3 regions of the Robertmurraya mangrovi genome follow, and region 1 is predicted to be linked to each of the others. Evidence: riboswitches for the same ligand, from Rfam matches in the RefSeq annotation. Region 1 holds a riboswitch; each other region holds the start of a gene.
What was found. A riboswitch is a leader RNA that binds a small molecule or an ion and turns the genes downstream of it on or off. The one in region 1 is predicted to bind lysine.
Positions count from the first base shown of each region.

Region 2: it holds a riboswitch for lysine, as region 1 does, so the genes downstream of both, SM124_RS08075 (ABC transporter substrate-binding protein) here and SM124_RS03205 (aspartate kinase) in region 1, are expected to answer to the same signal.
Region 3: it holds a riboswitch for lysine, as region 1 does, so the genes downstream of both, SM124_RS10275 (Na+/H+ antiporter NhaC family protein) here and SM124_RS03205 (aspartate kinase) in region 1, are expected to answer to the same signal.

Region 1 covers NZ_JAXOFX010000002.1:20,236-24,530, reverse strand. The annotation lists gene SM124_RS03210 (YslB family protein) at 1-316, shown strand, start outside; gene SM124_RS03205 (aspartate kinase) at 630-1,856, opposite strand; lysine riboswitch at 2,106-2,286, opposite strand; gene uvrC (excinuclease ABC subunit UvrC) at 2,350-4,122, opposite strand.
Region 2 covers NZ_JAXOFX010000004.1:72,322-76,616, reverse strand. The annotation lists gene SM124_RS08085 (amino acid ABC transporter ATP-binding protein) at 16-738, opposite strand; gene SM124_RS08080 (amino acid ABC transporter permease) at 735-1,418, opposite strand; gene SM124_RS08075 (ABC transporter substrate-binding protein) at 1,540-2,343, opposite strand; lysine riboswitch at 2,457-2,641, opposite strand; gene SM124_RS08070 (M20/M25/M40 family metallo-hydrolase) at 2,881-4,295, shown strand, end outside.
Region 3 covers NZ_JAXOFX010000005.1:141,993-146,287, reverse strand. The annotation lists gene SM124_RS10285 (HD-GYP domain-containing protein) at 1-508, shown strand, start outside; gene yunB (sporulation protein YunB) at 582-1,334, shown strand; lysine riboswitch at 1,396-1,579, shown strand; gene SM124_RS10275 (Na+/H+ antiporter NhaC family protein) at 1,696-3,258, shown strand; gene SM124_RS10270 (sodium-dependent transporter) at 3,623-4,295, shown strand, end outside.

The DNA of each region.
Region 1 (4,295 bases):
TGGTAAAAGCCTTGCGCGAAAATACCCTTTAGAATCCCATGATCAAATTATTGATTTTTTCCAAAAAGCAGGCTGGGGAACTCTTATATTCGAAAATGAATTAAAGAATGAATTAGAATGTGAATTAACTGGTGAATACATTACGCGTAGACTTAAGGAAAACCAAGAAGCTCATTTCCAATTGGAGGCTGGATTTTTGGCTCAGCAAATTGAAATGCAGCGCAATGTTATTTCAGAAGCTTATGAGCATCCAAAAAAGCGTTCTAAAAAAGTCACTTTTACAGTTAAATGGGATAATAAGGATCACTTAGGTTAATTTGATTAAGAACAAAAAGCTTTCAACTTATAACTGAAAGCTTTTTGTTTTGGTTAAAAGTAAAATTGATTATTTATAATAAAGCAAACTTATTATAATTTCCCCCTGAATGTTGTCCGTTCCTTTCCGCTCCGGGCACTTGCTTTCCGCAGGGAGGAAGTCGAGCCTCCTCGACGTTCCGTCTGTGGGGTCTCGACCTTTCCTCTATTTCCTGCTGGAGTCAAGTGCCCTCCGCTACAATCCACTCAGTGTTTCAAAATTTTTTACAAACAACAATTTTCATCAAAAAAGTACCTTGTAGAATAATTACTTTTTAAGAATGAACCGCTTTTCCAGATAATTCGAATGCTTCATGAAGAGCTTCTACTGCTTGAAGCATTTTGCTTTCTTCAACAACGGTTGAGACCTTAATTTCTGAAGTACTTACCATTTTTACTTGGATGTCATTGTTCGCTAAAACTTCAAACATTTCAGCTGCTACTCCTGGATTGGATATCATTCCAGATCCGACAATTGATACTTTTGCTAAGTTAGATTCAGATTCAATGCCTTCGTATTGTAGACTCTCTTTATTGTTCTCTAGAACAGCTAAAGTTTCTTCTAAATCTTCACTTTTGATAGAGAATGATAAATTTGTTTTTTCATTCGTCGTGCTTTGAATAATAATATCTACGTTTAAATGGCTTTTAGCCAAAGTGGTAAAGATGGTTGAAAGACTTGTTAATGAATGAGGCAATCCAAGTACCGTTACTCTTGTAATTTCATCCTCAAATGCCACTCCACGGACAACTAAATTTTGTTCCATTTTAACTTCCTCCTCGATGATTGTACCCGTTTCTCTCTCCATACTTGAGCGAACCTCAAGCGGTAATGAATAGTTCTTTGCAAATTCTACGGCTCTTGGATGTAGGACACCTGCACCTAGATTCGCTAGTTCTAGCATTTCATCATATGAAACGGATAGTAGCTTTCTTGCCGTTTTCACATATCTAGGATCAGTCGTGTAAACCCCTGTTACATCGGTGTAAATATCACATTTATCCGCTTTTAAAGCAGCTGCTAATGCGACAGCGGTAGTATCAGAACCTCCGCGCCCTAAAGTGGAAATGTTCGCGCTCTCTGTAAGTCCTTGGAATCCTGCAACAATGACAATTCTTCCTTGATTTAATTCGCTTTGAACACGAGTAGGATCTATATCTAAAATTCGAGCATTTCCATGCACCGATTCTGTTTTAATCCCTGCTTGCCAGCCAGTATAGGAAACAGCATCATGGCCTTTTTCTAGTAATGCCATTGCTAATAAAGAAATAGTCACTTGCTCCCCTGTTGTAAGAAGCATATCCATTTCACGCTTGTTTGGACTAGAAGAAATTTCTTTTGCTAAGCTTACTAGCTGATCCGTTGTTTTCCCCATAGCTGATACAACGACAACAACATTGTTGCCTCTATTCTTTTCTTCGATTACTCTTTCTGCTACATTTAAAATTCTCTCTACACTTCCAACTGATGTTCCACCAAATTTTTGGACGATTATTCCCACAGTTTCCCCTTCTTTCTGTAATCTCATGATTGGCCGTCTTTTATGTAGCGTTCGTTGTACCCTGATAAACAACTTGTTGCTATATATTTATAGTGTCCTTAGAAGACCTACAAAATGAACAAGCAAATTAAATCTAATAAGCACTAATATCAAACGTGAACAAAAAATTTAAATGAACACAAAAAAAGCAATGAGAATTATCTCATTGCTGTGCTTAAAAACGTAAAAAAATACAATAGTACGTTCACACAGTGAGATAGCTCTCCAAGACGGCCTTGTCTTGACAATCCTACATTTATTCAATGCAGAACCAGCAGAGTTAGATATGAGTTCTATCTCCACTTCGGCAAACATCCCCTTTGACAGCTCTTCGCAGAATCTCATCATTCTCCAAGCTATTACTATTGGTGTTCGCACCTCTACCTTCACTTTAACTTAAAAGTGAATATGAAATTTTCATTCATTATAGCATAGCCTATTTCGAGTGACAATGCTATTCTTGTAATTTTCTTAATAGTTCTTCAGCTACATTTTTTGGTAAACCTAAGTCAGTTAAGGCTTCTAAACTGGCTTCCTTCATTTTCTTAATTGAACCAAAGTGTTTTAATAGAAGTTTCTTACGCTTTTCTCCGATTCCATCCACGTCATCCAATATGGACTGAAAGGCATTTTTTCCTCTTAACTGTCGATGGAACGTAATCGCAAAGCGGTGAACTTCATCTTGAATTCTTTGTAATAAATAAAATTCCTGACTATTTCTCTCAAGAGGAATAATCTCAAGTGGATTTCCATATAACAACTGAGATGTACGGTGCTTGTCATCTTTTACTAATCCTGATAATGGAATATCTAAACCTAGCTCATTCTCAAGAACATCTCTCACTGCTTCTACATGTCCTTTTCCCCCATCAATCATGATTAAATCGGGAATGGGTAACTCTTCCTTTAAAACACGAGAATAACGTCTTCTGACAACCTCGCGCATTGATTCATAATCATCAGGACCTTTAACTGATTTAATTTTATATTTTCGATATTCTCTTTTTGCGGGCTTCCCATCAATGAATACAACCATTGCCGATACAGGGTCTGTCCCTTGAATATTTGAGTTATCGAAAGCTTCAATACGATGGGGTGTATAGATTCCTAGCTGTGTCCCTAGTTGCTCGACAGCTTTAATCGTACGTTCTTCGTCTCTTTCAACTAGTGAGAATTTCTCTTTAAGGGCGATTGAAGCATTTTTTTCAGCTAAGCTTACTAAATCTTTCTTTTTCCCCTTTTGAGGCTTTATCACTTTTACTTGTAAAAATTCCTCTGCTACAGATTCATCTACATTTGCTGGAAGTAGAATTTCCTTCGGTTTAAAGTGATTCGTTTTTTCATAAAATTGCCCGAGAAATGTTAAAAACTCTTCATCTGGCTCATCGTATATAGGAAACATGGAGACATCGCGTTCAATTAGTTTACCTTGCCTTACGAAAAAGACTTGGACACACATCCAGCCTTTATCGACCGCATAGCCGAATACATCACGGTCAGTAAAGTCAGTTGTAGCCATTTTTTGCTTCTCCATCGTTGCTTCAATGTGAGCAATTTTATCACGATATTCTTTCGCGCGTTCAAAATCTAATTCTTCTGCTGCTTTTCCCATTTTTTCCGTAAGCTCTTTTTTTATCTCTTTATAGCCGCCATTTAAAAATTTAGTTATTTCTTCGACCATTTCTTTATATGTGGCTTCTTCCACCTCTTTCACACAAGGAGCGAGACACTGACCAAGATGATAATAAAGACAAACACGGTCTGGAAGAGTAGAGCATTTTCTTAACGGATAAATACGGTCTAGTAACTTTTTCGTTTCATTTGCTGCGGTAACATTTGGATACGGACCAAAATATTTCGCTTTATCTTTTTTTACTTTACGAGTTGTGATTAATCTAGGATGACGTTCTGCCGTTAACTTAATAAACGGATAAGTCTTATCATCCTTCAACATGACATTATATTTCGGGTCATGTTTTTTAATAAGATTAAGTTCAAGAATAAGTGCTTCTATATTGGAAGAGGTGACAATATACTCGAAATCCTCAATTTCACTTACTAATCTTTGCGTTTTTCCATCATGTGAGCCAGTAAAATAGGAACGCACACGATTCTTTAACACTTTTGCTTTCCCTACATATATAATCGTTCCTTGTCTATCCTTCATTAAATAGCACCCTGGTTGATCAGGGAGAAAAGCTAACTTATTTTTAATCGTATCATTCATGTGTATTTTACACCCCCTGTTACCCTTTGCTATATTGATCTTCAGGCTAAAAACTTTTTAAATCATTTTATTATATAAAAATGGTATCAATCCATCTGAAATCTACCATCAAGAGTCTAGTGTTTATTTTAATCTAAACATCCTACTTTTGAAAACAAGAATCATCTAACAAT
Region 2 (4,295 bases), on a different contig from region 1:
TATCCATATTCATTATTACAATATTTGATTTAAAAACCTTTGCGTTCGTTCATGTTTTGGATTATCAAAAAGTTCAGAAGGGTGTCCTTCTTCTATAATATAACCATCCGCTAATATCACGACTCGGTCTGCTACTTCTTTTGCGAAGCCCATTTCATGTGTAACAATAACCATCGTCATTCCTTCACTGGCGAGGTCTTTCATAACTTGTAATACTTCACCAACAAGTTCCGGGTCGAGGGCTGATGTTGGCTCATCGAATAGCATCACTTTAGGTTCCATTGCTAAAGCTCTTGCAATGGCTACCCTCTGTTTTTGTCCACCTGATAATTGATCAGGAAAGAAATTCGCTTTGTCTTCTAAACCTACTTTTTTCAGAAGGGCCTTTGCCTTTACAATGGCATCTTCCTTTTTCTGTCCTCTTACGTAAATAGGAGCCTCAATCACATTTTCAAGAACGGTTTTATGAGGAAAAAGATTAAAATGCTGAAAAACCATTCCTACTTTTTCTCGAACCTTATTAAGATTTGTTTTTGTAGGATTAATGACTTCCGACTCAATCTTGATTTCTCCACCTTGAGCTACTTCTAGAAAATTTATACAACGCAGAAGTGTACTTTTTCCAGAACCACTTGCTCCAATTAACACCACGACTTCTTGCTGTTTAATTTCTAAATCAATATTTTTTAATACTTGTAACTGCCCAAAGGATTTAGATAGATTCTTGATTTCAATCATGCAATAGTCGCCTCCTTCGGTTTACTTACGTCTAGTTTCTTCTCAATCTTGTTTGTAAAGTAAGTAAAGATAAGAACGATAATTAAATAATAAATACCAACAACAAAGTATGTTTCAAACGGTAAATAGTTTTCCCCCTGAACCGTTAACGCCGTATTGTATAAGTCTGTAACCGCAATATAGGCTACTAGTGAGGAATCTTTTAAACTAATAATAAACTGGTTTCCAAGTGGCGGAATTGCACGTTTAAATGCTTGCGGAAAAATAATTCTTCTCATAGCTAGTGTTTTTGTCATCCCTAGAGAACGAGCAGCTTCCATTTGCCCTCTATCAATGGACTGGACTGCTCCCCTGAAGATCTCCGCTATATAGGCTCCCGTATGTATGCCTAGTGCTAGTGCCCCTGCCGTAAAACTATCTAAAGTTACAATATTAGCTATTCCGTAATATAAAAACATGATTTGTACGATTAAAGGAGTTCCACGAATAATCCCGATGTACAAGTCTGCAATTAGATTTAATAGCTTAGAAGATGATATTTTAAAGGCCGCAAACATAAGTCCTATTACCATGGCCAATAATAGCGAAACTGCCGTTATGGAAATTGTCATCCATGAGGCTTTTAAGAAAGCCAATCCATGTTCATTAAGGATTCCAATGGTATTATGCCAAAAAGTCATCTAACAATCGCCTCCTAGTAAAAAAAGTGCGTATACACGCACTCTTATTTTGGTTGTTTTCGCAAAGATGGTTGTATTTGTGCAAAATCTAAAAAGTCGATTTCTTCTTAGAGAAATTGTCTTATTTTTTCATAATATTTTCGTTAAACCATTTCATACTGATTTTCTCGTACGTTCCATCATCAATCATAGATTGAATAGCTTCGTTAATTTTGTTCGCAAGCTCTGTATTTCCTTCGTTAACCGCAACACTTACACGGTCTTCATTTAGAAGATCACCAATAGCTTTAATTTTTAGGCCGCCTTCATTTTTTGCACTAACTCCAACGATTTTATCTGTAATTACAGCATCAATCCGTCCTAAAGCTAAGTCTTGAAGAGCATTTACATCTAGTGGATATCCCTTTACTTTGTCTGATAAACCTTCAGCCATATCCTTCCAAGTAGAAGCTTGGATTACCCCAATCGTTTTTCCTTTTAAGTCTTCTTTAGATAAAATATCTGTATTTCCTTCAGCAACGAAGATTTGAGCACCTGATAAGTAGTATGGATTTGTGAAGTCTACTTGTTTGTCACGTTCTTCAGTTGCTGTCATACTTCCGATGATTGCATCATACTTTTTTGCTTTTAATCCTTGAATGATCGTTTCCCAAGGATTAGTTACAGGGTTTGATTCTAAACCGATTCTTTTTGCAATTTCAGCACCAATTTCCACGTCAAAGCCAGTTAGTTGTCCATCTTTTTTAAAGTTTAAAGGTGGATAAACACCACTCATAGCAAAAGTCAGTTTGCCTTCATTAACAAGTTGTAAATCTGCCTTTTCCCCTGCTTCTTTGCTACCTTCAGAGTTACTAGCTTCTTTACTTCCGCATGCTGCTAAAACTAAAACAAGAGCAGCCATGACTAAAATCAACATTCTTTTCATTTTTGTTTCCTCCCTTTTGTGTATGTATTTACTAGCCTAATAGACTAAATCAAACAAAAAACACCGCCTATGGAAATGGACGGTGTTTTACGACACCCTCACTTAAAGCGTTGAAAAAAGATAGCTCTCCACATAACCGTTTGGATATATGGCAGTTCTGCCCCTATTCGAGTGCAGCCCCAGCCTTCTGAAAGCAGTGATTTCAGAAGCTTCGGCGACTTATCCTTTTTCCCGCTTTCATCGACTTCACTGAGTCTCAGGCGGAATACTAATATAAATCGCGACCTCTACCCCATCTCAATGCTTTTAAAGATGAGGATTTTATATTTAGTTTAACGAAACAATAAAAAGATTATATAGTAAATTTTCCATATGTGCAACAACTGTTTTAATATACATATATTTTCCAATATAGTGATTTACTCTATTAAAAATAACTTGACGAATCTTTTAATATTGATATACATTTTTAGCGATACGATTCGACTGGCTTAAATATTAGATTAAAAATATTTTACAAGAAAAAGAGGTTATAAAATGAAGCTACAATGTCGCGAGGAAGTACTAGCCTTTACGAAACAACTCGTAAATATTGAGAGTATTGTTAACACAGATGGTGAAAAAGTCATCGCCCATTCTTTATACACTCTACTTTCTTCTTTTCCATACTTTACTAATAATCCTACACATATCACTCTAGAGCAAACGATCAATGATGATCATGAAAGACATAATGTTTTAGCTTTCGTTAAAGGGACAAAAGGAACGAGTAATCGAACGGTTATCCTTATGGGTCATATGGATACGGTTGGAATTGATGATTTCAATCAATTGAAAGATTTGGCTTGCTCTCCAGACGAGCTAATGGAGGCACTGAAAAATGAAGATTTACCAGCATCCGCTAGAGAACATCTAGAGTCTGGTAACTGGCTTTTTGGTAGAGGGATTTTAGATATGAAGAGTGGAGTGGCGAGCCACCTTTACCTACTAAAATATTATTCTGAACACCCAGAAGAGCTAGATGGAAATCTTGTTTTTCTAGCTGAATGTGATGAAGAAGACGGATCTCATGGGGTACTATCTGCTTTAAAAACATTTAAAAGCTGGAAAGAGGAACATAACTTTGATTATGTAGCAGCTATCAATGCGGATTTTGTTTCTCCACGTTTTGAAGGAGATGAAAACCGCTACATCTATAAGGGGACAGTTGGAAAACTTTTACCATCGTTCTTTATAACAGGTGCTGAAACTCATGTTGGGTCATGCTTTGAAGGACTTGATCCAAATTTCATAGCAGCAGAATTAACTAAACAAATTAACTATAACCCTGAACTTTGTAACGAGGCATTAGGAGAAACGACTGTTCCGCCAGTTTCGTTAAAACAAACTGATTTAAAACCTTCTTATACGGTGCAAACAGCCCTTTCTGCTTATGTATATTACAACTTTTTTATCCATTCTTGGTCACCGAAAGAAGTTATAGTGAAGCTAAAAGAACAAGCAACTATTGCTTTTGAAGCGGCTCTATCTTCTTTTGACGAAAGATATAAACAGTTCTGTGCTATTAGCGGTGAGCCATATATGAGCCATTCTTGGCAACCAAGAGTGTATATCTATGAAGAAATGGAACAGCTTCTGATTCAAGAAAATGGCGATGCTTATGTACAACATATGAATGAGTTTAAAGAAAACCTTTTACTAGACATTACATTAGATACTCGAATGTTTGCGGCTAGAGTAGTAGAAGAAGCTTGGAAATGGATGAGTGATAAGAGTCCAGCTATTATCCTTTTCTACTCTTCCTTATATTCACCTAGAATTGAACTATCAGGAAAAACAGACAATGAGCAAGTATTAATTAATGCTCTAGATTTAGCAGTAGAACAAGTACAACCAGAATATCCACACCCAATTGTCACTAGAAACTTCTTCCCTTATATCTCTGATATGAG
Region 3 (4,295 bases), on a different contig from region 1:
AAAGAAACATCCAGAAGAAGGGTTCAATATTCTTCGGAATGTGCCAGGCATCTCTTTACTAATCGCTCACTGTGCGTATCAACATCATGAGCGGGTAAATGGTTCTGGTTATCCGAGAGGGTTAACTGAAGAATCAATACATAGCTTTGGAAAAATAATTGCCGTAGCTGATGTATTTGATGCCGTTACCTCAAATCGAATATATAGACGGGCCATGCTACCCCATGATGGTCTGGAAATATTATTTGCTGGAGTAGGTACACTGTTTGATAGTAAAGTGGTTGAAGCGTTTAGAAGATCGGTTGCTATTTATCCTGTAGGAATAACGGTAGAATTAAATGATGGTCGTTTGGGGGTTGTTTCTAACCAAAATAATGGGCTCAGTGATCGCCCTATTGTAAGGGTATTAGAAGAGAACGGGATATCCGTTTGTCCATACGAACTTGATTTAAGTAAGGAACTGTCTGTCATGATTACAGGCTGTGATACAACCTTCCCAAAAAATTAATCGATAATTTAAATATTTTTGCGCTAGCTCCCCCCTTTATTGCATACATATAGCTTGTAAGGGGGGATTTGTCTTGCTCAAATTTCGCGGTAATCTCCCACGGAGAGGTCCGTTGCCATTTCGTTATGTATTTCTATTAACCTTTATCTTTTTTATCTTTTCTACGGCGGCAGGCTTGTGGGTTATTAATGAAGGTTTAAAGCCAACATTAGTCAGTTATGCAGAATCACAAACGAGAAAAATCGCTTCTCTAGTGATTAATAAGGCTATTAATAAAAAAATTGCTAATGTTATGGATATTAATGAGATTATTAGAAAGGACCCTGAAACTTCACTTACTATTTTTGATGCGGAAAAAATTAATCGAGTGATGGGCGAAACGAGTGATTTAGTACTCAGCCATATTAAAAAGGCTGAAAGTGGAGATTTAGCTGCTTTAGAATCGATTACAGATATTGAGATTGAAACAGATGACTCGAAAAGTGGGAATGGAATCGTCTATTATGTTCCGATGGGGCAAGCAACAAACAACGCCCTTTTGGGGAACTTAGGACCGAAAATTCCTGTTAGATTTAATGCCATCGGGGACATAGAAACCAATGTTGAAACGATCACAAAAGAGATTGGAATTAATAATATTTACGTAGAAGTAATCATTAAATTGAAAGTAAATGTGCAAATTATTATTCCATTTGCAACGAAAGTGACCACATATAAGCAAGATATTCCTGTAGCAATTGGTATTCTTGAAGGTGAAGTACCTCAATTTTATAATGGTTCAGGTCAGGGAGGCACTCCATCCCTAGAATTGCCAGTAAATCAGTAATTGTCAAAAGGTTAATATCCTGATATAGTATAAAAGAAATTGAATAATAACCTTATCATTTCGGTGGGGTAGAGGCGCAATATTAAAGAGTAAGCTGTGTGAGGATGACAACGAAGATCACAGATGAAAGGGAATATTGCCGAAGTAGAATAGACGGGTCGAAGTTTATTTTACTGGGGTTGCTCCTGAATAAGGGCAACACTGTCATTATAGAGAAATCTCTATGATGGGGAGCTACAGATCGTGATGGAGAAACTAATTACTTAAATTCAAAAGAGTAATGATGGAATTTTCTCTATCGTTACTCTTTTTTTGTGTAAAAAAGTTTGCTCCCTCCCCAAAAATAAAAGGAGGACTAACAATGGAAAATACGATATTCTCACTATTGCCACCAGTCGTTGCAATAGTAATGGTTATCTTAACTAGAAGAGTATTATTATCTCTAGGTGTAGGAATATTTACAGCTGCATTATTATTAGCAGATTTTCATGTAGGAGAAACCTTTAGCATTATCTATGATGCTGTAAAAGGTATTTTTGTTTCAGATGGAGCTTTAAATACTTGGAACGTGTATATTATCTTTTTCTTACTAGTTTTAGGAGTCATAACGGCCTTTATTTCTATCTCAGGTGGTAGCCGTGCGTTTGGTGAGTGGGCAATGAAACGTGTTAAGACTAGAGCTGGTGCTCAGATTGTCGGAGCGGTTTTAGGTGTTATAATCTTTATTGATGATTACTTTAACGCCCTTGCTGTTGGCCAAATTTCAAGACCCATAACGGATAGACAAAGGGTTTCTAGAGCAAAACTTGCTTATTTAATTGATTCAACGTCGGCTCCTGTGTGTGTAGTTTCACCAATTTCGAGTTGGGGAGCATACATTATTGCATTAATTGGAACCATTTTAGCCGCTCATAATATCACGGAATACTCAGCGTTTTCAGCTTTTATCCAAATGATACCTATGAATCTATACGTTTGGGCAACACTTGGAATGGTATTCATTATTTCAATCAGAAATATTAACTTCGGTCCAATGAAGCAGCATGAATTACGTGCAATCACTACAGGTGAGGTGCTAGATCCAAATAAGCCAGCACCAGGGGAATTAAAGGATGACCTGCCAACTAGTAAAACAGGATCTGTAGGAGATTTAATCTGGCCAATCCTTGCTTTAGTTGTAGGAACTGTTGGTGCAATGCTTTGGACAGGCTATGGAGCAATTGAAGGGAAAGCGACCATTCTAGCTATTTTTGAAAACACGGATGTAGCTAAATCCTTAATCTTAGGTGGATTAGTTGGTTTAGCAGTGACCTTACTTCTATACTTCCGCCAAGTGTTCGTGCTTAAAGGTGTGGGAGCCAATACTTTATCTACTGGTTTTATAGAAGGTATTAAATCGATGTTACCAGCCGTTTACATCTTAATATTTGCTTGGGCAATTGTTGATTTGATCGGTCGTTTAGAAACGGGTAAGTATCTGGCAACAGTTGTTGAAAATTCTAATATTAATACAGCTTTTCTACCGGTTATACTATTTGTTATTGCTGGAGTGATGGCTTTCTCAACTGGTACTTCATGGGGTTCTTTTGGAATCTTACTACCAATAGCATGGGATATTGCAGCAGCAACAGATATTAATTTGCTTTCTCCTGCGATGGCTGCTGTTTTAGCCGGAGCAGTCTTTGGAGATCACTGTTCGCCAATCTCAGATACGACAATCCTTTCATCTACCGGGGCTGGATGTAACCATATAGATCATGTAATCACACAACTGCCATATGCTCTAACTGCAGCCGTGATTGCTATAATTGGATATTTTATTATTGGTTTTACTGGAAGTACGATAATCGCGCTTGCAGCCGTGATTGTTCTACTAGTAGCTTTTACATTTATAGCAGGAAAAAATAAACTAGAAATGCAATAAATACCTAAGGAATCTGACTTTTATCAGGTTCCTTATTTTTTTATTAGTATGAAAAAAGCCATGAGTAATGAATATTCTGAAAATAAATTGAAAGTTTTCAAATCTTTTGAATACTATTATAAGGAGGAGGTGGATAGTTGTTTTAATATAATAAAAAACTAGTAATCTTTGTTATTGCTTTCACTATTTTAATGTACTACAGGTATAAATTAAAAATGATTACTATTCCACAAATAATGTTTTGACAGATGTAAGAAAACTAGCTATACTAATTTTAGATTATATTAAAAAATCAGAAAATATAAAAAGTTCCAATTGTTCTTTTAATTGAAACAAGTTGGAACCAATAGGGGGTAAACTAACGATGGATAATCGTCCACAGTGGGGGACACGTGCAGGGTTTATCTTAGCGGCTGTTGGTTCAGCAGTTGGTCTAGGTAACATTTGGCGTTTCCCAGCAGTAGCTTATGAAAATGGTGGAGGAGCCTTTTTCCTTCCATATTTATTCGCATTATTAACAGCAGGTATTCCACTCTTAGTTCTTGAGTTTACACTAGGACATAAATATCGTGGATCAGCACCATTAACTTATGCTAAGTTAAATAAAAGATTTGAGTGGCTTGGTTGGTGGCAAGTAGCGATTTCCTTTATTATCTCAACTTATTATGCTGTAATAATTGCATGGGCAATGAGCTTCGCAGGATTCTCTTTCAGTTTGAAATGGGGAGATGATCCAGGTTCGTTCTTATTCGGTGATTATTTAAAGCTTGCTGAAACACCAGGAGATGTAGGTGGAATTGTTCCAGGAGTATTTCTACCGTTAATTATTGTTTGGGTTATTACTTTAGGGGTTCTTTTCAAAGGTGTTAAAAAAGGTATCGAAGTTGCGAACAAAATCTTTATTCCTGCACTAGTTATTTTATTCTTAGTTATTGTTGTTCGTGCATTAACACTTGATGGAGCTGCACAAGGTTTAGAAGCATTCTTTAAACCAGATTGGAGCAAAATTGCTGATGGTAAGGTTTGGGTAGCTGCAT